Regions from separate parts of the Streptomyces sp. NPDC057302 genome, predicted to be linked through region 3. Evidence: riboswitches for the same ligand, from Rfam matches in the RefSeq annotation. Region 3 holds a riboswitch; each other region holds the start of a gene.

Region 1 (7,704 bases), on a different contig from region 3:
ACGGACGGCCAGAGCGGTCGGCTCGCGAGCTGGGGCAAGGGGCGTACGAGGACGATGAAGGCATTCCGGCTGGATGAACTGGAGACGGAGCGCGCCGCGAACGACGGTGCGTATCTGCAGTTTCTGCGCGAGCGGAACATGTCGGTGGGGCTGTACGCGCTCGACGCCGGGGAGTCGGATCCGCAGCAGCCGCATCAGCAGGACGAGGTGTACATGATCGTCAGCGGCCGGGCGTCGATCACGGTCGGCATGGAGACCACCCAAGTCGCGCGCGGCAGTGTCGTGTACGTGCCGGCGGGGGTCGCCCACAAGTTCCACCACATCAGCGAGGACCTGCGGGTGCTCGTCGTCTTCTCTCCGCCGGAGGGCTGATCCGCACCCTCTGATGGGCCTGTCCTCTACGCCGGAGGGCTGACTTCTCAGGGCTGCGACCTCGGGGTTCCCTAGGGGGCGGATCAGGGGAGGACAAGGGACGCGAGGCCCCCGTCGGGCCCTCCGCCGCCCTAGCATCGAATGCAAGAAGTAGGACGGATGCGGAGAGAGGTAAGGACGATGGCAGCGCAGGAGATCTTCTCGGGATTGCCGTGGTGGGTGAAGTGGATCGCGGTGCCGGTCATCGCCCTGGTCGTGTTCGGCGGTTTGATAGCGAGCGTCGTGGGATTCGTGGTCGGCCTGTTGTTCAAGGCACTGATTTTCGTGGCGCTGGTCGGCGGACTCATCTACGTCGTACGGAAGTTCATATCCGGCTCGACGTCTTCGCGCGGCGACTGGTGATTTCTCGCAACAGTTCGCTCGGGTGGGGGAAGTTTCCCGGTGCGCGGGCTTAGGCCGTCGGCCAGCGGTTAGAGTCCGAAAACCGACGCGGGGTGAGCCCCGCTCGGGCGCACTGCGCTCCCACCCGTGTATCCCGGGCACGGGCGGAACCCCCACGCGTTTCGGGAGTGAACCTTGGCCACGGTCGACGCCACACCCGCCGACACCTCCTCCAACGACCCCTCGTTCGGGCCACAGCCGATCGTCACGGCGACAACTGCCGCCGCGCCGACCCTCATTGGCTCGGTACAGCGGGCGATGCGGTTGCTGGAAGCCGCTTCCGCACATCAGGAGGGCGCGCCTGCCAAGCAGTTGGCCCGGGAGGCAGGGCTAGCGCTGCCCACGGCCTACCACCTGCTGCGCACGCTGACGCACGAGGGCTATCTGCGCCGGGACAAGGGCGTGTTCGTGCTCGGCGAGGCGGCTGAGCGGCTGAGCGCGAGCGGGGCGCAGCAGAATCGTCGCGGCATGATCGGCGAAGCCCTGGAGCACTGGCGTGACGCCATCGGGGTGCCGGTGTATTTCGCCGTCTACCGCGAAGGCGAGATCGAGGTCGTGGCTGTGGCGGACACGCCGGGGAATCCGGCGGTGGAGGAGTGGGCCGACTTCCGCGAGACAGGACACGCCCACGCGATCGGGCAGTGTCTGCTCGCCCAACTCGACGACGAGCGGCGTCAGGACCACCTCTCCCGCTATCCGGTGCAGTCGATCACTCCGTACTCGGTCCGTGACGACCGGAGTTTTCTGCGCCGCCTGGAGGGGATGGGCCGGATGGAGCCCGTGGTGGAGCGTCAGGAGTACGCGTTGGGCACGGTCTGCGCCGCGATTCCGATCACTGCGGGCAACACGGCGGCCACCATGGCGATTTCCGTGCCCGCTTATCAAGCAGATCGGCTACTACCTGCAGCGGAACGGTTGCAGAATGAGCTCGGGAGGCTACTGGGGACACTTGCCTTCTCTATCAGCATCTGAAAACTCACTCCTTGTGATCTGATGTGTACGTTAAGCAAGATGCCATGAGTGTCAGGGAGTTGGTTCCTGGCCAGTCGAGCTTTAGCGACGGGGTAGGCGGGCGATGCGCGAGTCGGTCCAGGCAGAGGTCATGATGAGCTTCCTCGTTTCCGAGGAGCTGTCGTTTCGCATCCCGGTGGAGCTGCGTTACGAAAGCGGTGATCCCTACGCCGTCCGGCTGACCTTCCACCTCCCCGGGGACGCCCCTGTGACCTGGGCTTTCGGGCGGGAGCTGCTGGTCGACGGGGTGGGCGGGGCGTGTGGCGACGGGGATGTGCACATCGCGCCCACCGATCCCGAGCTGCTCGACGAGGCGCTGATCAGGCTTCAGGTCGGTTCGGACCAGGCGCTCTTCCGGGTGGGGATCCCGCCGCTGCTCGCTTTCCTGGACCGTACGGACAAGCTGGTTCCGCTGGGGCAGGAGCGGGCGCTCGCCGACCTGGAGACGCATCTGGACGAGGCGCTGGACCGGATCCTCGCCGAGGAGCAGAGCGCGGGTTGACCTCCGCGAGCCGAAGGGCCAAGCCGACGGCAGATTGCTGCATTTCGTGGCATCCAAGGCTCAGGCCTTGCGGCGCCGGCCTTTTCCGCTACGGCTCTGCTTGGCTGCCGGGGTGGCGCCGCTTCCGGGGTGGGCCGAGCCTCCCGTCCGGACCGCGGCGGCCGCCGGGGTCGAACGGTCGGCCGAGACCACCAGGGCCGCGAGCGCGGTAGTCACCGGTACCGAGGCGACCAGGCCGATCGAGCCGACCAGGGTGCGCACGATCTCCTCGGCCACCAGCTCACTGTTGGCCACCGTGCCCACGCTGCTCTGCGCGATCGAGAAGAGCAGCAGCAGGGGCAGCGCCGCGCCCGCGTAGGCCAGGACGAGGGTGTTGACGACCGAGGCGATGTGATCGCGGCCGATGCGGATGGCCGCGCCGTACAGACCGCGCCAGCCCATCGTGGGGTTGGCCTGGTGCAGTTCCCAGACGGCGGACGTCTGCGTCACCGTCACGTCGTCCAGCACGCCGAGCGAGCCGATGATGACACCGGCGAGCAGCAGGCCGCTCATGTCGATGGACGGATACAGGCCGTGGATCAGGCCCGTGTTGTCGTCCGTGTTGCCCGTCAGCGATGCCCAGCCGATGAAGAGCGAGCCGAGGAGGCCGATGAGGAGCAGCGAGATCAGCGTGCCCAGGACCGCGACCGATGTTCGTGCCGTCAGACCGTGGCACAGGTAGAGCGCGATCAGCATGATGGCGCTGGCCCCGATCACCGCCACGACCAGCGGGTTCGAGCCCTGAAGGATCGCGGGCAGGATGAAGAACGTCAGGACCAGGAAGCTCAACGCCAGGGCGATCAGGGCCATGAGGCCGCGCAGCCGTCCCACCACGACGACGGCGAGCGCGAAGATCCCGGCGAGCAGCGCCATGGGGAACTTCCGGTTCACGTCGGTGACCGAGTACTGCAGCGCCTCGGGGGCCGTGGGCTCGTAGGCGACCACCACCTGCTGGCCCTGGCGCAACTGCCGCGGTGAGTCCGGCTGGACGATCTCGGTGAAGGTGCGGCCCTTGTCGTTGCCGCTGGTCACCTCGATCGTCGCCTTCTTGCAGACGCCCTTCGCACGGGACTGCGCGGACTGTCCCTCGGCGGTGGAGGTGTCGCCGTTCGGCGGGGTCTGCGAGGCGTTCACGTCCTTGCAGGGGAGTTCTCGCACCTTCGTCACGTCGGCCGACTGGGTCTGCCGGTCGAAGCCGACGCCGGTGCGCGCGTGGTCGGGTGCGCCGCCGGGCCAGAACACCGCGAGCCCCACGACGACCGCCGTGGCGAAAGGAATCAGCACGGCGGCGATGACCTTGCGCAGATGCTTGGAGACGGGCGCGGCCGGACCATGGCTGTGGGAGTGGCCATGCGGGTCCGGCGGCACGTTCGGGGCGGGCGGCTGGGACGGCGGCTCAGTGGTGGTCACTGCCCGATCATCGCAAGAACGGAGGGGGCCCTCTGTTCAGCGCGCCCGATAGGACGCTAGCGTGGAGCCACCTTTGCAATCGCGGGAGCTCGGAGCACCGGGCTGAGAGGGCGCTGACCTCCGTACGAAGCGGCACAAATAGTGCACGAGCCGTACGGAATTCGCTGCGTCGACCGCCGAACCTGTTACCGGGTAATGCCGGCGTAGGGAGTAGGTCTCATGACCGCAGCGGACGCACGCACGCCTGCCTCGAAGCAGAACCAGAGCGACGAGGCCGGGAAGTCCATCGGCTGGCACAAGGCGTATGTCGAGGGCTCGCGCCCCGACCTGCGGGTGCCGGTCCGCCAGGTGCACCTCACCAACGGCAAGGCCGTGACCCTGTACGACACTTCGGGTCCTTACACCGACGAGTCCATCGACACCGACGTCCGCAGGGGCCTCGCGCCCCTGCGCGAGAACTGGATCATCGCCCGCGGCGACACCGAGGAGTACACGGGCCGCCCGCCCCGCCCCGAGGACGACGGCATCAAGCACACCTCGCCGCGCGGGGGCCTGAAGAACCTCGACGCGGTCTTCCCCGGCCGCCCGCGCCAGCCGCGCAGGGGGCGCGCGGGCCAGGCGGTGACGCAGCTCGCGTACGCCCGCCGCGGTGAGATCACGCCCGAGATGGAGTTCATCGGGATCCGCGAGAACCTAGACCCCGAGGTCGTGCGCGCGGAGGTCGCCGCGGGCCGCGCGGTGATCCCCGCCAACGTCAACCACCCGGAGATCGAGCCGATGATCATCGGCAAGAAGTTCCTGGTGAAGGTGAACGCCAACATCGGCAACTCCGCGGTCACCTCCTCCATCGAGGAGGAGGTGGACAAGATGACCTGGGCGACCAAGTGGGGCGCCGACACGGTCATGGACCTGTCCACCGGGCGCAACATCCACACCACCCGCGAGTGGGTCCTGCGCAACTCCCCCGTCCCCATCGGGACCGTGCCGCTCTACCAGGCCCTGGAGAAGGTCGACGGCCAGGCCGAGGCGCTGACCTGGGACATCTACAAGGACACGGTCATCGAGCAGGCCGAACAGGGCGTGGACTACATGACGGTCCACGCGGGCGTGCGCCTTCCGTACGTCCCGCTGACCGCCAACCGCAAGACCGGCATCGTCTCGCGCGGTGGCTCGATCATGGCGGCCTGGTGCCTCGCGCACCACAAGGAGAGCTTCCTCTACGAGAACTTCGAGGAGCTCTGCGAGATCCTCGCGTCCTACGACGTGACGTACTCGCTCGGCGACGGACTGCGCCCCGGTTCGATCGCGGACGCCAACGACGAGGCGCAGTTCGCCGAGTTGCGCACCCTCGGGGAACTCAACACGATCGCCAAGCGTCACAACGTACAGACGATGATCGAGGGCCCGGGGCACGTCCCGATGCACAAGATCAAGGAGAACATCGACCTTCAGCAGGAGATCTGCGAGGAGGCGCCGTTCTACACGCTGGGCCCGCTGACCACCGACATCGCGCCCGCGTACGACCACATCACCTCCGGCATCGGCGCCGCGATGATCGGCTGGTGGGGCACGGCGATGCTCTGCTACGTCACGCCCAAGGAGCACCTGGGCCTGCCCAACCGCGACGACGTGAAGACCGGCGTCATCACGTACAAGATCGCGGCCCACGCGGCGGACCTCGCCAAGGGGCACCCGGGCGCGCAGGACTGGGACGACGCGCTCTCGGACGCGCGCTTCGAGTTCCGCTGGGAGGACCAGTTCAACCTGGCCCTCGACCCCGTCACGGCTCGCGAGTTCCACGACGAGACGCTGCCCGCGGAGCCCGCGAAGACGGCGCACTTCTGCTCGATGTGCGGGCCGAAGTTCTGCAGCATGAAGATCTCGCACGACATCCGGCGTGAGCACGGCGGCACGCAGGACGAGATCGCGGCGGGCATGGACCAGAAGTCCAAGGAGTTCGCGGCAGCCGGAAACCGCGTGTACCTGCCGATCGCCGACTGACCGGCGCGGTGCGTGGCGCTTCGGGCGGGCTCCTACTGGTGCCCGCCCGAGGCGCCCTCGCGTCCTACTCCGGCTTGTGGTCGGGACCGCCGAAGTCCGGGCTCGAGAAGTCCGGGCTCGAGAAGCTCGGGCGCGGACCCGCCGCCGGGCCGCCGTCCGGGCTGCTGAATCCGGGCCTGTGGTAGCCGAGTTGAGGCATCCGGCTGCTGGGATCCGCCGACGGCGTACGGGCCGCGTGCGCCGCCGTACCCGGATCCGCCAGGGCCTCCCGCAGGAACGGCAGGAGGCCGCGCTCCAGGAGCGCCTCGCCCCAGGCTTCCCTGGCGCGGGCCACTTCCTCGTTCTGTTCGCCGTGCGAACCGGCCAGGAGCGAGGTGGAGCCGTTGCGCAGGGCGGTCAGGAGCAGGCCGATCGCGGCGATCAGGATGCCCCCTGCGGTGAGCGCGCCGAACAGCCATCCCGCGGTGAGCAGGGTGTCCGCGAAGGCGGGCTCGGGGTTGAGCATCTTCAGGATGTAGCCGACGAGCAGGAAGATCGCGGCGGCCGCCCCGGCGAGGACGGGCGCGAGCACCGCGACGACGGCGATGGCCCCCGCCCCGGAAGCCTGGGCGGTGACCTCTCCCATCGTCGTGGCGAGACCGAGGCCGCCGGAGCCGGCTTCCGCCGGTCCCTCGGGGCTCCGCTCCCTGATCGATGGTGCGGCAGATCCGCTGTCGCGCAGTTCTTCGCGGATCTTCACATAGTGCGTGTACTCGGTCGTGGCGGCGGCCGTGATCAGCGCGGTGGCGTTCAGCGCCATCGTGCGCAGCTGTTCGGGATTGAGCCGCTCGCCCATTGCGGCGAGATCAGGACGGTTCGGTGCGGTGCGCAGCGCCTCATCAAGGATCCGCTCGTACTCGGGGCGGTCCTCATTGAGCAGGTGTGGAGCGCTGTTCATGTGCATCCCCCGATGCTCCGTAGGGCTTGGGAGCTCGCATGGCTGCGAGCCGTCGGGCAGAAACGGAGGGGAGCCTGCTACGGATAAGCCGATGGTAGAGCCGTGACGGCACGCGGTGACAGGGGGTTTCCAGAAAAAGGCCCCTTGGCCTGCGTGATCGTGTAGGGGTGCACCTGCCCCAGGAACGCTCAGTTATCCAGGGGTAGTTGGCAGACCAGCAGCTTTCCGGCCATGGTCACGCCGCCGTCCATGGCGATGGCCAGTCCGCCTGCGTAGATGTGCGGCCCCTCGATGACGGGTCCGCCGCCGTCCGAGTCATCCTCCGAGCCGACATCGCCGAGCAGATACGGGATGGGGCTGTGGCCATGCACGACGCGATGGCCGCCGTACATGTCGAGGAGTTCGCGTACGGCAGAGGGGCCCGACTCGTCGCGGAAGGCGAAGCGCTTGGTGAACTTCCGGAAGAGGTCCCAGCACTCGTCCGCGTCGTTGCGCGTGAGGGTCTCGCGGACCGTGTCGTTCACGGCTTCGATCGAGTCGCCGTAATCCAGATAGACGGTCGTGTCGGAGTGCATCAGGAGATGCCCGTCCTCCGACTCGATCGCGTCCAGGCGGGCCATCCACTGCAGATGGTGGTCCTCGAGGCGCTCCATGTCGGTCTTCTGGCCGCCGTTCAGGAGCCAGGCGGCCTGGAAGGTGGCCGTGCCCGCGCCCGAGTTGACCGGGGTGTCGCCGAACCGCTTCGCGCCGAGCAGGAGCAGCTCGTGGTTGCCCATCAGGGCCTTGCAGTAGCCGCCCGCGGCGGCGGCCTGCGCGGAAAGGCGCATCACGAGGTCGATGACGCCGATGCCGTCCGGGCCACGGTCGGTGAAGTCGCCGAGGAACCACAGGCGCGCGTTGCCCGCGGACCAGTCGCCCTCGGCGTCGATGAGGCCCTGCTCCTGGAGCGCGCCGAGCAGCTCGTCCAGATAGCCGTGCACATCGCCCACGA
Region 2 (11,179 bases), on a different contig from region 3:
GACGGTCGACGAGATCGCCGAGCGGGCCGGGGTCGCGAAAGGCACGGTCTACTACAACTTCGCGAGCAAGTCGGTGCTCTTCGAAGAGCTGCTGCGGCACGGCGTCGGGCTGCTCACCGCCTCCTTGAAGGAGGCGGCCGAGAAGGCGGCGGGCAGTGACGGCAGGCAGGTGGACGCGCTCGACGCGATGATCCGGGCGGGCCTGGTCTTCATCGACCGCTACCCGGCCTTCACCCAGCTCTACGTCGCCGAGCTGTGGCGCACCAACCGCGCCTGGCAGTCCACCCTGATGGTGGTCAGGCAGCAGGCGGTCGCCGTCGTCGAGGACGTCCTGCGCGCAGGCGTCGAGAACGGCGAGCTCAGCGAGGAGATCGACATCCCGCTGACGGCCGCCGCGCTCGTCGGGATGGTCCTGGTGGCCGCGCTCGACTGGCAGGCCTTCCAGCCGGAGCGCTCCCTCGACGACGTGCACTCGGCGCTCTCGCGGCTGTTGCAGGGCCGGGTGAGCGGCGGGCGCTGAGCCGCCCCGAAGCCGCGTACGAAACCGAAGCCGCATACGAAAAAGAAGCGCCGGTCCGGAGCCGCCTGATCGCCAGGCGGCGCCGGACCGGCGCTTCTCTTGTTCCCCCGCGGTCCCCCGCATTCCCCCGTTCGGCCCCCCGGGTGGTCATCCCCAGGTCGCCGTCCGTCACCCCCGTGCCTCGCTCCCACCTTCGGTGGGGTGGGAGGAGCGGCCAAGGGCGCCGCGCCGTTCCGCCGCCCCGTGTCGGCGGTACGGGCGCTGCGCCCTTCTCCGTGTCCCTCACTCTTTCGTCTTCGCAGGTCGGGACCTATCCGCGCTGGTACTCATCTCCATTACTAGGTACGGATACTCAGACCTGGGTGCTCAACCCCAGGCCGGGTCGTTCCCAACTGGTTACGATCGCGTCCGTGTCCGTACTCCCCCTGGTCTTCACCAGCGGCTGGGCGAGCGGGATCAACGCGTACGCCGTTGTCCTGCTGCTCGGTGTCTTCGGCGCGACCGGGATCACCGACGAGGTTCCCGAGTCGCTGCAACGTCCTGATGTGCTGATCGTCGCCGGGATCCTCTTCGCCTGCGAGGCCGTCGCCGACAAGATCCCCTACGTGGACTCGGTGTGGGACACGGCGCACACCGTGATCCGGCCGGTGTCCGGCGCCGTGGTGGGTGCGCTGCTCGCGGGCCAGAGCGGTTCGCTCCCCGATCTGGCCGCGGGAGCCGTGGGCGGTTCGACGGCGCTGGCGAGCCACTTCGTGAAGGCCGGGACGCGGATGGCGATCAACACCTCGCCCGAGCCCTTCAGCAACGTCATCGTGAGCACGGCGGAGGATCTCGGGGTCGGCGGGATCGTCACCTTCGCGATGTTCTATCCGGAGGCGGCGGCGATCATCGCGGCCGTGCTGCTGGTGCTCGGCCTGATCCTGTTGTACTTCCTGATCTCGCGGATCCGGCGGTTCTGGCGGCGCAGGGCCCAGCGCCGCGAGGAGAAGCAGCTCGCGGCGCACGCGGGACGGCCACCGGACTGAGGGCTCCCGGCGTGACTGTCAGTGGTGGCCGATAAGGTCCCTGGCATGGCACGGATTGTGGTGATCGGCGCAGGGATGGGCGCGATGGCGGCCGCCGCCCGGCTGGCCGTCGCGGGCCACCGGGTGGTGGTGCACGAGCGGTCGGGTTCGTACGGCGGCGCGCTCGGCAGCCTCGAGCGTGACGGCTTCGTCTTCGACACGGGCCCCGCTCTCCTGCATCTCCCCGCCGTCTATCGCGACCTGTTCGTCAAGACGGGCAAGGAGCCGCTGGACAAGTGCGTCGAGCTGTCCCAGGTGGAGCCCGCCGTGCGGCACGTCTTCGCGGACGGCACGGCGGCCGATCTGCCGAACGCCTCACGCGCGGGCGTCGGCGAGGCCCTCGACGCGGCGCTCGGCAGCGGCGCGGGCGCCGACTGGTCGGCGTACATGAACCGCGCCCGGGAGGCCTGGGACCGCACCCGCCGCCCCCTCCTGGAAGAGCCCCTCTGGCCGAACTGGCAGGTGCTCGCCGACCGTGAGCCCTACCCCTCGGTGCCGCACAAGCGCCTGCTGCGGCGCGAGCGGCGCGCGAGCACCCTCACCGAGGTCGGCGAGCTCGAACTGGGCGGCGACGCACGGCTCCTGGCGCTCCTCGAGCAGTACGCCCTCGCGCACGGCCTCGACCCCCGGGCGACGCCGGCCAGCGCGGCCGTCCTGCCCTACCTGGAGCACACCTTCGGCGCCTGGTCCGTGCGCGGCGGAATGCGCGCGCTCGCGCGGGCCGTGTACGAGCGGTGCCTGGCCCGGCGGGTCGAGTTCGCGTTCGACTCCCCCGTCACCCGGATCGTCGAGAAGGACGGCCGCGTGGCGGGCGTCGAGCTCGCGGACGGGACGGCGTGCGAAGCGGACTTCGTGGTCGCCGGTGTCGCGCCCGGCGCACTGGACGGCTTGCTGTCCAGTGTATCCGGCATGCCCGGCGGATCCGGTGTGAACATACGGGCGGAGGGTGAGGTGCGGGCCCGTTCCGGACTGCCCAGCCGCCTGATGGTCTTCCTGGCGCTGACCGGCGCACGGCCGCAGGGGACGCCGCATCGGACGGTGCAGCACACCCCCGACCGCCAGGACGAGCTGAACCGCCTCTTCGGGGACGGTCCCGGGCTGCCGAGCGCCCCCACCCTCACGGTGCTGCGCCCGGGCGACCCGGCGCTCACGCCCGACGCCGGGCACGAGGCGGTCACGCTGACGGTGACGGTGCCCGCGCACACGGAGATCACCGAGGCGGACGTGGAGCGGTTGCTCGACCGTGCCGACGCCGTGGTGCCCGGCCTGCGCCGGCGGCTGCTGTGGCACGAGGTCCGCACCCCCGCCGACATCGCGCAGGCCACCGGCGCCGACGGCGGCGCGGTCCCGCCCCCGTCCCTCGCGGCCGGCGATGGGCGGCTGCTCCACCCGGCCAACAGCACGCGCCTGCCGGGTCTTTTCGCGGTCGGCGGCTGGGCGCACCCGGGCGGCGGTCTGCCGCACGCGGGCATGTCGGGCACGCTGGTCGCGGGGCTGATCGTGGAGGGGCCGGACTTCCGGGGCTCGCAGTGAGCTGAGCCGAGCAGCGGGGACAGGAATCCGCGGCGACGGAAACCGTCGCCACGGGCCTCCGGATCAGTACCGGTACTGCTCGTTGTACCCCGCGTCGTATCCGTTCTCCTGGGCCTGCTCGCCCTGGTACGGATAGGGCTGCTCCGGCGGGAGTTCGCCGCCGTACTGGCCGTAGGGGTCCTCGACACTGCGCTGCTGGGGCACCCAGACCCCGCCGGGCGGCGTCTCGTTGTAGGCCTCGGCCCCGGCGCCGTAGGGATCGGCGGCGGGATAGGGCGCGTACTGCTGCTGGTCGCCGTACGTGTCGTAGCTCTGCTGGCCGCCGTACGTCTGCGTCCCGATGTACGGGTCGGAGTACGCGGCGTACTGCTGCTGACCCGTCTCGCCGTACGCGTACGGCTGCTGGGGGTCGTAGCCCGCGGTGGCGTACGTGTCGTAGCCGTAGCCGCTGTCGGCCGAGGCGGACTGCTGCTGCTCGTACGCCGCGTCGCTGTAGACGCCGTACTGCCCGGTGTCGTCGGGCAGCGGCTCCGGCGCGTAGACCCCGGTGCCGGGAGCGGTCTCGGGCGGCGGCCCCGCCGGGCCCGCCGCCTCGTACTCGAGGTCGGATACCTGGAGGACCGGCTCCTGGGCCTCGCCGCCCCGCTGCGTCGTCTTGCGGCGCTTGCTCAGGCCCGGCTGGCCGCCGAGCGCCCAGCCGGTGGAGAAGCCGCGGCGGAACGACAGCGTCACGTACGTCTGTCCCGTGGCGAAGGCGATCGCGCCGATCCCGATGACCACCACCGACGGCAGCAGCACGCCGACGACCACACCGAGGAAGCCGCCGAAGGCGAGCAGCCGCCAGCGCAGCCGCGCCTTGTACTGCAGCAGCACCTCGCCGAGCAGCCACAGCGCGACGCATCCGAACGCGATGTAGAGGACCGTCCAGCCCATGTACGCCCCTCTCCCCGCGGCCGCCGCCCCCAGGGGTACGGCCGGTCAGGCCTGCGGGTGATGCAGGCCCAGATTCTCGTAGATTTCCAGAGTCGCCGTGGAGTTGTTGAGCGTGATGAAGTGCAGCCCCGGGACACCCTCGGCCAGCAACCGCGCGCAGAACTCCGTCGCGAACTCGATGCCAATGGAGCGTACAGCCGCCGGATCGTCTTTGGCTGTGAGGATGCGCTCTTTGAGAGCCGGAGGGAAGGAAGCGTTGCTGAGCTGGGGCAGCCGCTCCAGCATGCGCACGTTCGTCACCGGCATGATCTCCGGGATGATCGGCGTCGAACAGCCCGCGGCCTCGACCCGGTCGCGAAGACGCAGATACTCCTCCGGGTAGAAGAACATCTGTGTGATCGCGTAGTCGGCGCCCGCGCGGCACTTGTCGACGAAGTGCCGGACGTCGGTGTCCCAGTCGGCCGAGCGCGGATGCATCGCGGGGAAGGCCGCGACGCCCACGCAGAAGTCGCCCGACTCCTTGATCAGCTGGACCAGTTCGGCGGCGTACTCAAGGCCCTTGGGGTGCTTGACCCAGTCGGCGAGGGGATCGCCGGGCGGATCGCCGCGGACCGCGAGCATGTTCCTGATGCCCGCGTCCGCGTACTGCCCGATGATGTTGCGCAGTTCCGCCACGGAGTGGTCGACCGCGGTCAGGTGGGCGACCGGCGTGAGCGTCGAGTCGGCGACGATCTGCTCCGTCTCCTTGACCGTGCCCGCACGCGTCGAGCCGCCCGCTCCGTACGTCACGGAGACGAAACTGGGGGCCACCGCCTCGACCCGGCGCAGGGCGTTCCACAGGTTCCGCTCGCCCTTCTCGGTCTTGGGCGCCGAGAACTCGAACGAATACGTCGTCTTGCCGGTCGCGAGCATGTCGCGCACGGTGCGTGCGCGATCAGATCGGGTGGAAGCAGTGCCTAGGGCCATACGGGCAGGTTAGCGACGGGGTGCCGCCAGCGGCCAATCCCCGTCCAACCTGCGGACAGCCTCCCCGAAGGTTGGCCGAAGATCGCCGATCAGGCCGTACGCAGGCGCTTCGCGAAGTCGGCGGCGGCGGCCGCCGGATCGTCCGCCTCGGTGATCGCCCGTACGACGACGACGCGGCGGGCGCCCGCTTCGAGCACCTCGTCGAGGTTGCCCGCGTCGATGCCGCCGATGGCGAACCACGGGCGGTCCGTGCCGAGCGACGCCGTGTACCGGACCAGGTCGAGTCCGGGGGCGTGCCGGCCCGGCTTGGTGGGGGTCGGCCAGCAGGGTCCGGTGCAGAAGTAGTCCACGCCGTCCTGTGTCGCCGCGGCGGCGGCCTCGGCGTCGGCGTGCGTGGAACGGCCGATGAGGACGTCGTCGCCCAGGAGGCGGCGGGCCGCGGGCACCGGCAGGTCGCCCTGGCCCAGGTGCAGGACGTCGGCGCCGATGGCGTGCGCGACGTCCGCGCGGTCGTTCACCGCGAGGAGCTTGCCGTGCCGGCGGGCGGCGTCGGCGAAGACCTGGAGGTGGTCGAGCTCCTCGGCCGCCTCCATGCCCTTGTCCCGCAGCTGCACGATGTCGACACCGCCACCGCCACCGAGGACGGCGTCGAGGAACTCCGGGAGGTCTCCCTGGCGCTTGCGGGCGTCCACGCACAGATAGAGGCGGGCGTCCGCGAGCTGCTCGCGGGCAGGCTTGGTGGCCATGAAGAGGTCCCCCCGGGGTGTCGGTGGCCTACGGGCCGCGTGTCCCCGGGGGACGCGCGGCCCGCACGCAACGGTTTTCCGTGTCGGTCAGACGGCGAGCGCCTGGGCGCGGCGCTTCACCTCCGTGCCGCGATTCTCGCTCAGAGCCTGCGCGGGGGTGCCGGGCAGGGTCTCGTCGGGAGTGAAGAGCCACTCCAGCATTTCTTCGTCGGAGAAGCCGTCGTCCCGCAGGAGCGTCAGGGTGCCGGTGAGGCCCTTGACGATCTTGTCGCCGTCGATGAAGGCGGACGGCACCGCGAGCGCGCGGTTCTCACCACGGCGCACGGCGATCAGCTGGCCTTCCTTGACCAGCTGGCGCACACGCGTCACCTCGACGTCGAGCATTTCTGCGATGTCGGGGAGGTGCAGCCACTCGGGGACGAGAGCATCAGTCTTTGCGTCAATCTCGGTCACGGGGTCAAGCGTATCTCCGGCCACTGACAGCGGCCGGGCAGCGGGTCCCCTCGCTGACGGCAGCGCCTACGGGAGCACGGCCTTCTTCAGCGGTACCGCGGGGTCCGAGGCCGTCTCCGGGGAGAGGCGGGCGCCCGCCTCGATCAGCTTGCGGCCCTGCGCCAGGTCCCTGGGCCGGCCCACCGCGAGTACGGCGACCAGGGCGCCCCGGCGGAGCCAGCACACAGTCCAGGCGGCGCCCGAGGGGTCGCCGCGCCACACGAGCTCGTCGGCGGACGCGTGGTGTCCCGCGTACTGGACGAAGCGGCCGAACTGCTCGGACCAGAAGTACGGGACGGGGTCGTACGCCGAAGGGGTCTCGCCGATGATGTTCGCCGCCACCGTGCGCGGGCCCTGGAGCGCGTTGTCCCAGTGGTGCACGAGGAGGCGCTCGCCATACCTTCCCGAAGGGAAGGAGGAGCAGTCGCCGACCGCGTACACGTCGGGGTGGGACGTCCGCAGGTGGTCGTCGGCCAGGACCTCCCGGTGGGCGCCCAGGGTGATGCCGGAGTCCGCGAGCCAGTCCGTGGCGGGGCGTGCGCCGATGCCGACGACGACCGCGTCCGCGGGCAGCCGGGTGCCGTCGTCAAGGAGGACGCTGCCGGGCTCGACGCGCTCCACGCGCGCGCTGGTGCGCAGTTCGGCGCCGGAATCGGCGTACCAGGACGTCATCGGCGCCGCGACCTCCGCGGGCAGCGCCCCGGCCAGCGGTCGCTCGGCGGCCTCGACGACGGTGACCGAGCAGCCCGCCTCACGTGCGGCGGTCGCGAACTCGGCGCCGATCCAGCCCGCGCCGACGACCACGATGCGGTGCTGCTCGGCGAGCACGGGCCGCAGCCGCTCGGCGTCGTCGAGGGTGCGCAGCAGATGGACACCGGGGACTCCCGAGGAGCCGGGCAGCAGGATCGGCTGGGCGCCGGTGGCGATGACGAGGGTGTCGTAGGGCACCGGGCCCGACGCGGTGTCCAGCGCGTGGTCCGCGGGGCGCACGCCCGTGACCTCGTGGCCCAGGCTCAGTTCGATGCCGAGCGCCTCGAAGTCGATGTCGAAGGCGGAGCCCTCCGCCTTGCCGAGCAGCACGGCCTTGGACAGCGGCGGCCTGTCGTACGGCTGATGGGGTTCCGCTCCGATCAGGGTGACCGCACCGGCGAACCCCTGCTCGCGCAGGGCCACGGCGGTCTGTACCCCTGCCATCCCCGCGCCGACGACGACTACGCGCCGCTCTGCCTGCCTCCGCTGCTCGCTCACCCGATCACTCTAGGGCGGCGGGTGACGCGCCCCGCAGAGCGCTACGGGGAGATCTATGACACACCGTCACGGCGCATACCCGGACAGCTCCCCTACTGCCCCCGGACACCAGGGGCTAGGGTGGCGGATGCAGAACACTCGCGGGAGCCCGGACGCACCGGGCTGAGAGGGAGGCTGGACGGCCTCCGACCGTACGAACCTGATCCGGGTCATGCCGGCGAAGGGAGGGGCTGGACGCCCATGCATTCACGTACACCACCCCATGGGGCGACGGGGCCGACCGACGTCCTTGTCGTCGGGGGCGGCATCATCGGCCTGGTCACGGCCTGGCGGGCGGCCCAGCGCGGTCTGTCCACCGCGGTCGTGGACCCCGAACCGGGCGGCGGCGCGGCGCAGGTCGCCGCGGGCATGCTGGCCGCCGTCACCGAGCTGCACTACGGCGAGCAGACGCTGCTCGGCCTCAATCTGGCGTCGGCGCAGCGCTATCCCGCGTTCGTGGCCGAGCTGGCGGAGGCCAGCGGTCGCGATCTCGGCTACCGCGCGTGCGGCACGCTCGCCGTCGCGCTCGACTCCGACGACCGCGCCCACCTGCGCGAACTGCACGCCCTCCAGGAGCGGTCGGGGCTCACGTCCGAGTGGCTGAGCGGGCGCGAGTGCCGCCGCCTCGAACCGATGCTCGCGCCTGGCGTCCGCGGCGGCCTCCGGGTGGACGGCGATCACCAGGTCGACCCGCGCAGGCTCGCGGCGGCGCTGCTCGTGGCCTGCGAGCGGGCGGGAGTGGTCTTCCACCGTGTGTGGGCGGAGCGCCTGACGGTCGCCGGAGACCGGGCCACCGGCATCGTCCTCACCGACGGCACCGCCCTGGAGGCCGGCCAGACCGTGCTCGCGGCGGGCAGCCTCAGCGGGCGCCTCGCCGGGGTCCCCGAGGGCGTCCTGCCTCCCGTGCGTCCCGTGAAGGGGCAGGTGCTGCGGCTCACGGTGCCGAAGCGGTACGCGCCGTTCCTGAGCCGCACCGTGCGCGCCGTCGTGCGCGGCAGCCACGTCTATCTGGTGCCGCGCGAGAACGGCGAGCTCGTCGTCGGCGCGACCAGCGAGGAGCTCGGCTGGGACACGACGGTCACCGCGGGCGGCGTGTATGAGCTGCTCCGGGACGCCCACGAGCTCGTACCGGGCATCACGGAACTGCCGCTGACCGAGACCCGCGCGGGCCTGCGCCCCGGCTCCCCCGACAACGCGCCGCTGCTCGGCCCGAGCGCGCTGTCCGGCCTCCAGCTGGCCACCGGCCACTACCGCAACGGCGTCCTGCTGACGCCCATCACCGGTGACGTCATGGCGCACGCCCTGACCACCGGTGAACTGCCCGACGAGGCGCGGGGGTTCACCCCCCGGCGCTTCACCGGCAGTCCCCTCACGAAGCGCTTCATGGAGCAGCCCGCATGACTCTCTCAGCCGTAACAGCCGTCTCCGTCAACGGAGAGGCGCGCGACGTGGCCGCGGGCACCACCCTCGAAGCCCTCGTCGCCACCCTCACCGCGGCCCCGTCCGGGGTCGCCGCCGCGCTCAACGAAACCGTCGTGCCGCGCACCCGGTGGTCCACCACCGCGCTCACCGAAGGGGACCGCGTCGAGGTCCTCACCGCGGTCCAGGGAGGCTGAACCGACATGGCAGACGACCCCTTCCTCATCGGCGGGCTCACCCTCTCCTCGCGTCTGATCATGGGTACGGGCGGTGCGCCGAGCCTGGACGTCCTGGAGCGTTCCCTCGTCGCCTCCGGCACGGAGCTGACGACGGTCGCGATGCGCCGCCTCGATCCCGGTGTGCAGGGCTCGGTGCTCTCCGTCCTGGAGCGGCTGGGCATCCGGGTCCTGCCGAACACGGCGGGCTGCTTCACCGCGGGCGAGGCCGTCCTGACCGCCCGGCTCGCGCGGGAGGCGCTCGGCACCGACCTGGTCAAGCTGGAGGTCATCGCGGACGAGCGGACGCTGCTGCCCGACCCGATCGAGCTCATCGACGCCGCCGAGACCCTGGTCGACGACGGCTTCACGGTCCTTCCGTACACGAACGACGACCCGGTGCTCGCCCGCAAGCTGGAGGACGTGGGCTGCGCGGCGATCATGCCGCTCGGCTCCCCCATCGGCTCCGGGCTCGGCATCCGCAACCCGCACAACTTCCAGCTGATCGTGGAGCACGCACGCGTGCCGGTGATTCTGGACGCGGGGGCGGGAACGGCGTCCGACGCGGCGCTCGCGATGGAACTGGGGTGCGCGGGTGTGATGCTCGCCTCCGCCGTGACCCGGGCGCAGGAGCCGGTCCTCATGGCCGAGGGCATGCGGCACGGGGTCGAGGCGGGGCGGCTCGCGTACCGGGCCGGGCGGATCCCCAGGCGGCACTTCGCCGAGGCCTCCTCGCCAGCGGAGGGGATGGCCCGGCTCGATCCGGAGCGGCCCGCCTTCTGAGCGTCGCGCGCCTGTTACAGCTCGGCTGCAGTCCCGGTCCGAGCCGGACCGGGCGGGCAACCCTGTCAGCGGTGGCTCGTAGACTCCCTTCGTGGACACGACCCTTCAGGACCCGCTCCTCGGGCAGGTGCTCGACGGCCGCTATCGCGTGGACGGGCGGATCGCGGTCGGCGGGATGGCCACGGTCTACCGGGCCGTGGACACCCGCCTCGACCGCGTGCTCGCGCTCAAGGTGATGCACCCGACGCTGGCCGCCGACGTCTCGTTCGTCGACCGCTTCATCCGCGAGGCGAAGTCGATCGCCCGGCTCTCGCACCCGAACGTGGTGGGGGTGTACGACCAGGGCGCCGACGGTGCGTACGTCTATCTCGCGATGGAGTACGTGGCCGGTTGCACCCTGCGTGACGTGCTCCGCGAGCGCGGCGCCCTGCAGCCGCGCGCGGCCCTCGACATCCTGGAGCCGGTCCTCGCCGCGCTCGGCGCCGCGCACCGCGCGGGGTTCGTGCACCGCGACATGAAGCCGGAGAACGTCCTCATAGGGGATGACGGCCGGGTCAAGGTCGCCGACTTCGGGCTCGTGCGCGCGGTGGACACCGTCACGAACACGACGGGCACGGTCCTTGGCACGGTCTCCTATCTCGCCCCCGAGCAGATAGAGCACGGCACGGCCGACACACGCGTGGACGTGTACGCGTGCGGGGTCGTGCTCTACGAAATGCTGACCGGCGCCAAGCCGCACTCCGGTGAGTCGCCCGCCCAGGTGCTCTACCAGCACCTCCACGAGGACGTGCCGCCGCCGTCCGCGGTGGTTCCGGGACTCGCCGTCGAGCTCGACGACCTGGTCGCGTCCGCCACCGCCCGCACGCCCGACGTCCGCCCGCACGACGCGGTGGCGCTCCTCGGGCAGGCCAGGGACGCGCGGGCCGCGCTCTCCCTGGAGCAGCTGGACGCGGTGCCGCCGCAGGCGCACAGCACCGGACACGACAACGCCGACGACCGTACGAGCGTGATTCCGCGCTCGGCGCGGTCCGTGCAGCTGCCGCTGCCCACGGACGGCGATCAGGGCCCCGAGGACCGGCGCGACCGCGAGGACCAGCTCAACCGCACCAGCATCCTGGCGACACCGCCGCCCGCTCCACCGGCCGCCCCCGACCGCAGGCGGCGGCCCAACCCGCGCCGCGGCGTCCTGGCGATCGTCGCCGCCGTCCTTCTCGCGCTCGG
Region 3 (11,179 bases):
GCGTTGACGGCCTGCGACGCCACGGGCGCGGTGTTCCTCGGCTGCGCCATGGAGCAGAGCGCGGTGGACGCGATGCGGACCGCCGGGGCGCTGGTCTTCCCGCCCGTCCCGGGCCTGCCGTTCGACCCGTACCGCGGTCTTCTCTACACGCCGGAAGAGCTCTTCGCGGGACTCTCCGAGGGTGGGTACGAGGCGACTCCCGACGCCCGTGCGTACGCCTGGTTCCAGGAGACCAAGGCCGACGGCGACGTCTTCTCCTCCATGCTCCGCGCGATCCACGACGACTCGGTCTCGGACGCCCTCGACGAACTGCTGGTCAGCGCGCGGGTGGTGGGCGTCATGGGCGGCCATGCGATGGCCCGCGGCACGGAGGCGTACGAGGGCGCGGCCAGGCTCGGCCGCTCGCTGGCCCGCGCCGGGTTCACGGTCGCCACGGGCGGCGGCCCCGGCGCGATGGAGGCGGCGAACCTGGGCGCGTACGCGTCCGTCTTCCGCGACGAGATGCTGGACGAGGCACTCGAACTCCTCGCCAAGGCACCGTCGTTCAGCCCCTCGATCTCCGAGTGGGCGCGCGCCGCCTTCGACGTCCGCGAGCGCTGGCCGTCGGGTGGAGCGTCGGTGGGCATCCCCACCTGGTTCTACGGCCACGAGCCGCCGAACGCCTTCGCCACCCAGCTGGCCAAGTACTTCGCCAACGCCACCCGCGAGGACGGCCTCCTGGCCCGCTCGAACGCGGGCGTCATCTTCCTCCCCGGCGCGGCGGGCACACTCCAGGAGATCTTCGACGCGGCGACCCCGAACTACTACGAGTCCCGCGGCGAACCGGCCCCGATGATCCTGGTGAACCACGACCACTGGACGAACCGGCTCCCGGCATGGCCCCTGCTCCAGGCGCTGGCGAAAGGCCGGTCGATGGAGTCGAGGATCGCCCTGGTGGACACGGTGGAGGAAGCACCGGACGCGCTGCGGGGCTTCAGCCCGTCCGGCATCTGAGGACGCACTCGGCGGGCGGCGAAGCCGGTGATGACGGCGCTCAAGGCCCCGGCGCAGCAACAGCGCCGCGGCCCACGTCAGCCGAGAACCACGACATCCCCCGCGTCGAACGCGACCCCCACCGTCTCCCCCACCCCGGGCGCATCCCGCAACGCACAGGCGGCCTCAAGTCGCGGCCCCGCCCCGGGCTCCAGATGAACGGCAACGTGCGTACCCCGGAAGGTGCGCGCCGTCACCGCGCACGGCAGCCCCTCGTCGGCGGGCACGAGCCGCACGCCGGCCGGCCGCACGAGAATCCTGCACCGCCCGTCCGCCGCGCCGTCCGGCACCGGAACCTTGCCCCAGGCGGTGTCCGCCACGTCACCGGCCACCGTCGCGTCGACGACGTTGTCGAAGCCGAGGAACCGCGCCACGAACTCGTCAGCGGGATGCCGCCAGACCTCAAGTGGCGTACCGGACTGGGCGATCCGCCCCTCCCGCATCACCACGACCCGGTCCGCCAGCGCGAACGCCTCGCCCTGGTCGTGCGTGACCGCGAGCACCGTCGTACCCAACTCGTCGAAGAGCTCACGGAGTTCGACGACGAGCCGCTCCCGCAGCGACCGGTCGAGCTGCCCGAGCGGCTCGTCCAGCATGAGCAGGCGCGGCCTCGGGGCGAGCGCACGCGCCAGGGCGACCCGCTGCTGCTCACCGCCGGAGAGCGAGGCGACGGCCCGCCGCTGCGCACCCGGAAGCCCCACGAGGTCGAGCAACTCGGCCACCCTGTCGGCCTGTTCACCCCGCGACGCCCCATGCATCCGCAGCCCGAAGGCGACATTGCCCGCCACGTCACGCTGCGGGAACAGCTGGTGGTCCTGGAACATCAGGCCGACCCCACGCTTGTGCGCGGGCACGCCCCGCTGGTCCCTCCCGCCCAACAGGACCTGACCGCCGTCGAGCTCCTGGAGCCCGGCGACCGCGCGCAGCAGCGTCGACTTGCCGCTGCCGCTGGGCCCGAGCACGCACACGATCTCGTGCTCGTCGACCGCGAGCCCGACCCGGTCGAGCACGGCCCGCGCCCCGAACCGCACGGTCGCATCGGCGAGCGTCAGCAAACCGGCACCGCCTGTACCACCTGCATTCATCAGAACTCCCCGGTCGTGCGGTCGGTACGGAGCCGTTCGAGCAGCAGCAGCGACACCGCACACACCACCATCAAGATCGTCGAAAGGGCCATCGCCTGCCCGTAGTTGAGCTCACCGGCCCGCCCGAGCAGCCGCGCAACGGCGACCGGAAGCGTCGGGTTGTCCGGCCGCGCGATGAACACGGTCGCGCCGAACTCCCCCAGGGACACGGCGAAGGCGAACCCCGCGGCGATGAGCAGCGCCCGCCGCACCATCGGCAGGTCGACCTCCCGCCACGCCCGCAGCGGCGACGCGCCCAGCACGGCCGCGGCCTCGCGCAGGCGTCCGTCCACCGCGCGCAGGACGGGAAGCATGGTGCGTACGACGAAGGGCACGCCCACCAGCGCCTGCGCGAGCGGCACCAGGATCCAGGTGGAGCGCAGGTCAAGCGGAGGCTTGTCCAGCGTGATCAGGAAGCCGAAGCCGACCGTCACCGCGGAGACCCCCAGCGGCAGCATCAGCAGCGCGTCGAACCCGCGCACGAGCCGCCCGGCCTTGCGGGTGAGCGCCGCCGCGGCGAGCCCGCCGATCACCAGGGCGATGGCGGTGGCGGCGAGCGCGTACTGGAGCGAGTTCCAGACCGCCTCGATCGGCGGGACGAGGAACGCCCCGCCCTCCGCCGATGTCAGTTCCTTGTAGTAGGTGAAGCCATAGCCGCCGGGACCGCTCAGCGACCGCTCGATCAGCACGCCGAGCGGCAGCACGATCAGCACGGCGATGGTGGCCATGACCCCGGCGAGCAGCGCCCACTGCCCCGCCCCACGCGGCCGCCGCGCGACCGTGGAGGCGTCGACCAGCTTCAGCGCGGTCTCGCGCCGGCGCACGGTCCACGCGTGCACGGCGAGGATCACGCCGACCGCCGCGAACTGCACGATGGTCAGGACGGCCGCCGTCGACAAGTCGAGGAGCTGGGCGGTCTGCCGGTAGATCTCGACCTCCAGGGTCGAGTACGCGGGCCCGCCGAGGATCTGCACGACACCGAACGAGGTGAACGTGAACAGGAAGACCATCAGAGCCGCCGCGGCGACCGCGGGCCCGAGCGCGGGCAGCGTCACCGTCCGCCAGGCGGTCCACCGCGAGGCGCCGAGCATCCGCGCGGCCTCCTCCTGACGCGGGTCGAGCTGCGCCCAGAGCCCGCCGACGGTCCGTACGACGACGGCGTAATTGAAGAAGACGTGCGCGAGCAGAATCGCCCACACGGTCGTGTCGAGCCGCACGCCCCACATCTCGTCGAGGAACCCACCCCGCCCGAGCAGCGCGAGGAACGCGGTCCCGACGACGACGGTCGGCAGCACGAACGGCACCGTGACGACCGCCCGGAGCAGCTGCTTGCCCCTGAACTCGAAGCGCGCGAAGACGTACGCGCCGGGGAGCGCGATGAGCAGCGTGAGCGCGGTCGACGCGAGCGCCTGCCAGGTGGTGAACCAGAGCACGTGCCGGACATCGGACTGCGCGAGGACATCGACAACGCGCCCGAACTGCCACTCCCCGCCCACCTTCAGACCGCGCGCGACGATCGCGGCGACCGGATAGGCGAAGAAGACCGCGAAGAACGCGACGGGCACGGCCATCAGACCGAGCCGCGCCGCACTCCCGCGCGCGAGCCCCTTACGGGCCCTGCTTACTTCAGTACGAGCGAGGTCCACGACTTGACCCACTGCTCGCGGTTGTCGGCGATCTTCTTCGGGTCCAGGGTCTCCGGCTTGTCGATCGTCGCACCGTGCTCGACGAACAGCTCGGGCAGCTCGGCCTTCTCCCGCACCGGGTTCACGAACATGTTGAGCGGCATGTCGTTCTGGAACTCGGAGCTGATCAGGAAGTCGAGCAGCGCCTTGCCGCCCTTCTCGTTCTTGGCGTTGCCGAGCAGACCCGCGTACTCGACCTGCCGGAAGCAGGTGCCGGTCGCGACGCCGGTCGGCGCCTCCTTGGGCTGCGGCTTGGCGTAGAGCACCTCGACGGGCGGGGACGAGGCGTAGGAGACGACGAGCGGCCGGTCGCCCTTGGCCTTCTTCCCCCCGGCGGACCCGGAGAACTCCTCGTCGTAGGCCTGCTCCCAGCCGTCGACGACCTTGACGCCGTTGGCCTTGAGCTTCTTCCAGTAGCCCTGCCAGCCGTCGTCCCCGTACTCGGCGGCGGTGCCGAGGAGGAATCCGAGGCCGGGCGACGAGGTCGAGGCGTTCTCGGTGACAAGGAGGTCCTTGTAGGCGGGCTTGGTCAGATCCGCGAAGGACGTCGGCGGCGCCAGCTTCTTGTCCTTGAAGTACTTCTTGTCGTAGTTCACGCAGATGTCGCCGCTGTCGACGGGCGTGACGCGATGCTTGCCCTGATCGGCGCGGAACTGCGGAAGGACCTGCCCCGACCCCTTGGCCTCGTACGACTGGAAGAGGTCGTTGTCGAGCGCGCGCGAGAGAAGCGTGTTGTCGACACCGAAGAAGACGTCCCCTTGCGGGTTGTCCTTCGACAGGATCGCCTTGTTCACGGCAGCGCCGGCGTCCCCGTCCTTGAGGACGTTGACCTTGTAACCGGAACTCTTCTCGAACGCCTCCAGTACATCCTTGGAGACGCTGAAGGAGTCGTGGCTGACAAGCGTGACGCTCTTGGAGTCGGCCTTGTCGCCACTGTCCGACGAGCCGCACGCGGATAGCGCGACGAGCGAGAGGCCGACCGCGACAGCGGTGAAGGTGACCTTCTTGGTGGTGCTCACTGAGTTCAACTGAGTTCATTCCTCCTGGAGTGACCAGGAAGAGACGCGGCCCTGCCCACAGCCCTGAAGGGGCCGCGGGCAGGGCGCAACAGCTTGAGTGATGTCCGAACTTCCTACCTGGAATGACCCGGGCAAGGTTCAGAGGGTCTGCGGCCATCCTGTCCTTGGTGCCGCACTCTCAGCGCTGTGGCGCTCCCCTGTCGGAATATGAAGATGTGTTCCGGCCAGACTAACGCTCCGACGCGGCGAGCTGACCGCACGCCCCGTCGATCTCCTGACCACGGGTGTCACGAACAGTGACGGGCACCCCATGGGCGGCAATGGCATCCACGAAGGCCTTTTCGTCTTCCGGCCGCGACGCCGTCCACTTCGAGCCCGGCGTCGGGTTCAGCGGGATCAGGTTCACGTGCACGGGCTTGTTCTTGAGCAGCCGCCCGAGCCGGTCACCGCGCCACGCGTGGTCGTTGATGTCCCGGATCAACGCGTACTCGATCGACAGCCGACGCCCCGACTTGGCGGCGTACTCCCATCCCGCGTCAAGGACCTCACGCACGTTCCACCGCGTATTGACGGGTACGAGGGTGTCGCGGAGCTCGTCGTCGGGCGCGTGCAGCGAGATGGCGAGGCGGCACTTGAAGCCCTCGTCGGCGAACCGGTGGATGGCGGGCACCAGGCCGACGGTCGACACGGTGATGCCACGCTGCGAGAGCCCCACACCATCGGGCTCGGGGTCGGTGAGCCTGCGGATGGCCCCGGTGACCCGGTTGTAGTTGGCGAGCGGCTCGCCCATCCCCATGAACACGATGTTGGAGAGCCGTGCGGGCCCACCCGGGATCTCCCCGTCCCGCAGCGCCCGCATCCCGTCCACGATCTGGTGCACGATCTCGGCGGTCGTCAGGTTCCGGTCGAGACCGGCCTGCCCGGTCGCACAGAACGGGCAGTTCATCCCGCACCCGGCCTGCGACGAGATGCACATCGTCACGCGGTCGGGATAGCGCATGAGCACGGACTCGACGAGCGTCCCGTCAAACAGACGCCACAACGTCTTGCGGGTGGTGTCGTCGTCACAGCTGATGTGCCGCACCACGGACATCAACTCAGGCAGCAACGCCTCTTGCAGCTTCTGGCGCGAACCGGCGGGAATGTCGGTCCACTGCTCCGGGTCGTGCGCGTACCGCGCGAAGTAGTGCTGCGAGAGCTGCTTGGCGCGAAACGGTTTCTCGCCGACAGCGGCGACGGCTTCCTTGCGCTCGGCGGGCGTGAGGTCGGCGAGATGCCGCGGCGGCTTCTTGGCTCCGCGGGGCGCGACGAAGGTGAGTTCTCCGGGTACAGGCATGGTCCATCCAGTGTCGCAGACGACGGGAACCCGGCCAGGCCACGGCCCCTCGTAGCGCCATCTGTGCGCGGTGGCGGCACCTGTACGCGCAAGAGCGCCGCCCGGCGGCGGTTCCTGGCGGTAACCGGGGGCATACGCGAGCAATGACCTCTTGCTGTGTCGCATCGGTTCAACTGGCGGAGAAGTGGCAAGGCCCCCCGTGGTTCAAATGGGTCTTCCTCGGTGTGTGGGTGCTCTGCGCGGTGTTCATCCTCGTCAGGCTGCGCAAGAACGGGTGGAAGATTCCCCGGCGGCGCTGAGAGACGGAGCGACACGGAGAGGGGCCCGCCGTCCATGGACAGCGGGCCCCTCACGTACAGACGGGCGCAGGTCAGCCGGACCCTACGAAGATCACCAGCAGCAGCCAGACCACCGGAGCCGTCGGCAGCAGCGAGTCGAGGCGGTCCATGATGCCGCCGTGGCCGGGGAGCAGCGTGCCCATGTCCTTGATGCCGAGGTCCCGCTTGATCATCGATTCGCCGAGGTCACCGAGTGTCGCGCTCGCGGCGACGGCGAGGCCGATCAAGAGGCCCTGCCACCACGTGCCGCCGTCGATCAGGAACTCCATGCACAGCGCACCGCCGGCCATCGCGAACGTCACCGCGCCGACCAGGCCCTCGCGGGTCTTGCCGGGGCTGATGCGCGGGGCCAGCTTGTGCTTGCCGAAGCGCCAGCCGATCGCGTACGCCCCGGTGTCGCTGACCACGGTCAGGAGCAGGAACGTGAGCACCCGCATCGCGCCGTCGTCCGCGGTGAGCATCATCGCCACGAACGTCGCGAGGAAGGGCACGTAGAACGCCGCGAAGACGCCCGCCGTGACGTCCTTCAGATAGCCGTCGGGCGGCTCGGTCATCCGCCAGACGAGTACCGCGAGGGCGGTGAGCGCCATGGCGACCCAGGCGCCCTCGGGCCCGCGGACGTATCCGGCGACGACCATCGCGGCGCCGCCCACCGCCAGCGGGACCAGCGGCGCCTTGATGCCCTTGCGCTCCTCGAGCCGCGAGGTGAGCTCCCAGAGACCGACCACGACGGCGACCGCTATGACGCCGACGAAGACGGCCTTCACGATGAAGAGCGACGCGACGATCACCGCGCCGAGCCCCACGCCGACTCCTATGGCCGCCCCGAGATCACGGCCCGCGCTCTTCTTCTGCGGCGCCTGAGGCGTCTGAGGCGCCCCAGGCGCGCGGGGCGCCTCGGGGGCGGGCTGCGATGCGCTGGGCATGGGCTCCCGGGGTACTTCAGGCATGTCAGGCACGATGGGCATGGGCTGCGTCTCTGCTGGATACAGGGCGTCTTGCGCATCGTACGCGGGACCTGCCGGGGCAGCCCCTTGAGCAGGGCCCTGGTCGGGCGGCCCCCAGTACCCGGTTCTGGGAGGCGCCCCCCAGGAAGAGTCGTTCACGGATCGGATTCCTCAGTCCTCAGACCTCGAGCCCTAGCCCTCAGACCTCGAGCAGCTCGGCTTCCTTGTGCTTGAGCAGCTCGTCCACCTGAGCGACGTACTTCGCGGTGGTGTCGTCGAGCTCCTTCTCCGCGCGACGGCCCTCGTCCTCGCCGATGTCGCCGTCCTTGATCGCCTTGTCGATCGTCTCCTTGGCCTTGCGGCGGATGGAGCGGATCGAGATCTTGGAGTCCTCGGCCTTGGTCTTGGCGACCTTGATGTACTCCTTGCGGCGGTCCTGCGTCAGCTCCGGGAACGTCACCCGGATGATGTTTCCATCATTGCTGGGGTTGACGCCGAGGTCGGAGTCGCGGATCGCCTGCTCGATGTTGCGCAGCGCGCTCTTGTCGAACGGGGTCACCACGGCCATCCGCGGCTCGGGCACCGAGAACGAGGCCAGCTGATTGATCGGCGTAAGGGCGCCGTAGTAGTCAGCCACGATCTTGTTGAACATCGCCGGGTGCGCACGGCCTGTGCGAATCGCGGCGAAGTCCTCCTTGGCGACCACGACGGCCTTCTCCATCTTCTCCTCGGCCTCGAGGAGGGTCTCTTCGATCACCACTTGCTCCTGGTGTTGTGAGTGGGCTGGGGCGCCCCCACACGGTGAAGTAGGGGGAGTCCATGGGGCGTCGGCTGCGTCGCGTCTCTTTCCCTGCACCGTGTCCGACCGGCAGGGCTTTGTCCATCCCTCGGGGGCGTCGCCGAGATCAGGCGCGGGTGCCCTCGTCGCCCACGAGTGTGCCGATCTTCTCACCCTTGACGGCGCGGGCGATATTGCCGGTCGACAGCAACTCGAAGACCAGGATGGGCAGCTTGTTGTCGCGGCACAGGGTGATGGCGGTCATGTCGGCGACCTTCAGGTCCCGGGTGATGACCTCGCCGTAGCCGAGCGCGTCGTACTTCACCGCGTCCGGGTTGGTCTTGGGGTCGGAGTCATAGACCCCGTCGACGCCGTTCTTGCCCATGAGCAGGGCCTCGGCGTCGATCTCCAGGGCGCGCTGCGCCGCGGTCGTGTCGGTGGAGAAGTACGGCATGCCCATGCCGGCGCCGAAGATGACCACACGGCCCTTCTCCAGGTGCCGCACGGCGCGCAGCGGGATGTACGGCTCCGCGACCTGGCCCATCGTGATGGCGGTCTGGACACGGCACTCGATGCCTTCCTTCTCCAGGAAGTCCTGGAGGGCCAGGCAGTTCATGACCGTGCCGAGCATGCCCATGTAGTCGGAGCGGGCGCGGTCCATGCCGCGCTGCTGCAGCTCGGCGCCGCGGAAGAAGTTGCCGCCGCCGATGACGGCCGCGATCTGGGCGCCGTCGCGTACGACCGCGGCGATCTCCTTGGCGATCGCGTGCACCACATCGGGGTCGACGCCAAGGCCGCCCCCGCCGGCGAATGCCTCACCGGAGAGCTTCAGCAGGAAACGACCGGCGACTTTGTCGTCACCACTGTTTGTGTCGGCCTTGGTGGTCATGGAGTTCTCGCTTCTTTTTGCTCGGCGCACATACGAAGAAGGCCACTGCCGGTGGGGTGTTGTTCGCATCCCATGCTCGGCAATGGCCTCCTCGTCAGATCTGCGGTCGTACGTCGCGTACTACGTGGGGTACGCGGGCGACCGCTGTCGACCCTAGCGGGGTCTACCGTCGATCGCGGTACGGACTCAGATGCCGACCTTGATGCGCGAGAAGCGCTTCAGGGTGACACCGGCCTCGTCCAGGACCTTCTGGACGGACTTCTTGTTGTCGAGCGCGTACGGCTGACCGAGGAGGGTGGCCTCCTTGAAGAAGCCGTTGACGCGACCCTCGACGATCTTGGGCAGCGCGGCCTCGGGCTTGCCCTCGGCGCGGGTGGTCTCCTCGGCGACGCGACGCTCGGACTCGACGACCTCGGCCGGAACGTCCTCACGGGAGAGGTACTTCGGCGCGAAGGCGGCGATGTGCTGCGCGATGCCCTTGGCGAGGTCCGCGTCGGCCTTGTCCAGCTCGACCAGGACGCCGATCTGCGGGGGCAGGTCGGGCATGGTGCGGTGCATGTACGCGGTGACGAAGGCGCCCGAGAACTGCGCGAAGCGGTCCAGGACGATCTTCTCGCCGAGGTTGGCGTTGGCCTCGTCGACGTACGCCTGAACGGTCTTGCCGGACTCGATCTCGGACGCGAGAAGCGCCTCGAGGTCGGCCGGGGACGTCTTGGCGATGTGCGCGGCGAGCGAATTGGCGACGGCCTGGAACTTCTCGCCCTTGGCGACGAAGTCCGTCTCGCACTTCAGCTCGACGATCACGCCGGAGGTGTTGTCGTCGGCGATGAGGGAGACCACAGCGCCGTTCTCGGCGGAGCGGCCCTCGCGCTTGGCGACGCCCTTCTGGCCCTTGATGCGCAGGGCCTCGACGGCCTTGTCGACGCTGCCGTCAGCCTCGTCGAGCGCCTTCTTGCAGTCCATCATGCCGGCGCCCGTGAGCTCGCGGAGCTTCTTGACGTCAGCGGCGGTGTAGTTCGCCATGATCCTGAAATTCTCTTTCGAAGGTCTGAAAGATCTACGGGTGAACGGCGGGGGCCTGATGGGCCCCCGCCGTCAACTACCGAACCTGTGAAGGTCAGGCCTGCTCGGTCTCCGCGGCGGGCGCCTCGGCGGCGGCAACCTCGGCGGGGGCCTCGGCCTGCTCGGCGTCGGCGACCTTCTCCGTCTCGGCGGAGGTCTGGACCTCGGCCTCGGCGTCGTCGGCCTTGGCGTCGTCGGCCTTGGCCTCGTCAGCCTTGGGCTCGTCGGCCTTCTTCTCGCCCTCGAGGAGGTCGCGCTCCCACTCGGCGAGCGGCTCGGCGGCGGCCTTCTCGCCCGGCTTCTGGTCGCCCGTGGCGGCACCGGAACGGGCGATGAGGCCCTCGGCGACGGCGTCGGCGATCACGCGGGTGAGCAGGGTGACGGAGCGGATCGCGTCGTCGTTGCCCGGGATCTTGTAGTCGACCTCGTCGGGGTCACAGTTCGTGTCGAGGATCGCGACGACCGGAATGTTGAGCTTCCGGGCCTCGCCGACAGCGATGTGCTCCTTCTTGGTGTCCACGATCCAGACGGCGCTGGGCACCTTGGACATCTCGCGGATACCGCCGAGGGTCTTCTCCAGCTTGGCCTTCTCGCGGGAGAGGACGAGCAGCTCCTTCTTGGTGAGGCCGGACGCGGCCACATCCTCGAAGTCGATCTGCTCGAGCTCCTTGAGGCGCTGCAGGCGCTTGTAGACGGTCGAGAAGTTGGTGAGCATGCCGCCCAGCCAGCGCTGGTTCACGTAGGGCATGCCGACGCGGGTCGCCTGCTCGGCGATGGCCTCCTGCGCCTGCTTCTTCGTGCCGACGAACATGACCGTGCCGCCGTGGGCGACGGTCTCCTTGACGAACTCGTAGGCGCGGTCGATGTACGACAGCGACTGGAGCAGGTCGATGATGTAGATGCCGTTGCGCTCCGTGAAGATGAAGCGCTTCATCTTCGGGTTCCAACGACGGGTCTGGTGACCGAAGT

The links. A riboswitch is a leader RNA that binds a small molecule or an ion and turns the genes downstream of it on or off. The one in region 3 is predicted to bind thiamine pyrophosphate.
Region 1: it holds a riboswitch for thiamine pyrophosphate, as region 3 does, so the genes downstream of both, thiC (phosphomethylpyrimidine synthase ThiC) here and ACFUPX_RS06585 (thiamine ABC transporter substrate binding subunit) in region 3, are expected to answer to the same signal.
Region 2: it holds a riboswitch for thiamine pyrophosphate, as region 3 does, so the genes downstream of both, thiO (glycine oxidase ThiO) here and ACFUPX_RS06585 (thiamine ABC transporter substrate binding subunit) in region 3, are expected to answer to the same signal.

Annotation. Positions count from the first base shown of each region.
Region 1 covers NZ_JBHUZJ010000128.1:925-8,628, reverse strand. The annotation lists gene ACFUPX_RS42210 (cupin domain-containing protein) at 55-372, shown strand; gene ACFUPX_RS42205 (DUF5326 family protein) at 553-774, shown strand; gene ACFUPX_RS42200 (IclR family transcriptional regulator) at 1,072-1,785, shown strand; gene ACFUPX_RS42195 (SsgA family sporulation/cell division regulator) at 1,889-2,326, shown strand; gene ACFUPX_RS42190 (YibE/F family protein) at 2,387-3,775, opposite strand; TPP riboswitch at 3,847-4,002, shown strand; gene thiC (phosphomethylpyrimidine synthase ThiC) at 3,995-5,776, shown strand; gene ACFUPX_RS42180 (hypothetical protein) at 5,841-6,719, opposite strand; gene ACFUPX_RS42175 (metallophosphoesterase) at 6,902-7,704, opposite strand, start outside.
Region 2 covers NZ_JBHUZJ010000048.1:36,063-47,241, forward strand. The annotation lists gene ACFUPX_RS28450 (TetR/AcrR family transcriptional regulator) at 1-520, shown strand, start outside; gene ACFUPX_RS28455 (DUF4126 domain-containing protein) at 931-1,545, shown strand; gene ACFUPX_RS28460 (phytoene desaturase family protein) at 1,591-3,117, shown strand; gene ACFUPX_RS28465 (hypothetical protein) at 3,181-4,050, opposite strand; gene metF (methylenetetrahydrofolate reductase [NAD(P)H]) at 4,096-5,016, opposite strand; gene thiE (thiamine phosphate synthase) at 5,106-5,762, opposite strand; gene ACFUPX_RS28480 (Rv2175c family DNA-binding protein) at 5,850-6,215, opposite strand; gene ACFUPX_RS28485 (NAD(P)/FAD-dependent oxidoreductase) at 6,282-7,448, opposite strand; TPP riboswitch at 7,633-7,745, shown strand; gene thiO (glycine oxidase ThiO) at 7,743-8,942, shown strand; gene thiS (sulfur carrier protein ThiS) at 8,939-9,157, shown strand; gene ACFUPX_RS28500 (thiazole synthase) at 9,164-9,958, shown strand; gene pknB (Stk1 family PASTA domain-containing Ser/Thr kinase) at 10,050-11,179, shown strand, end outside.
Region 3 covers NZ_JBHUZJ010000005.1:215,353-226,531, reverse strand. The annotation lists gene ACFUPX_RS06600 (LOG family protein) at 1-993, shown strand, start outside; gene ACFUPX_RS06595 (ABC transporter ATP-binding protein) at 1,071-2,117, opposite strand; gene ACFUPX_RS06590 (ABC transporter permease) at 2,117-3,727, opposite strand; gene ACFUPX_RS06585 (thiamine ABC transporter substrate binding subunit) at 3,778-4,860, opposite strand; TPP riboswitch at 4,953-5,069, opposite strand; gene rlmN (23S rRNA (adenine(2503)-C(2))-methyltransferase RlmN) at 5,090-6,196, opposite strand; gene ACFUPX_RS06575 (phosphatidate cytidylyltransferase) at 6,567-7,640, opposite strand; gene frr (ribosome recycling factor) at 7,681-8,238, opposite strand; gene pyrH (UMP kinase) at 8,387-9,148, opposite strand; gene tsf (translation elongation factor Ts) at 9,335-10,171, opposite strand; gene rpsB (30S ribosomal protein S2) at 10,266-11,179, opposite strand, start outside.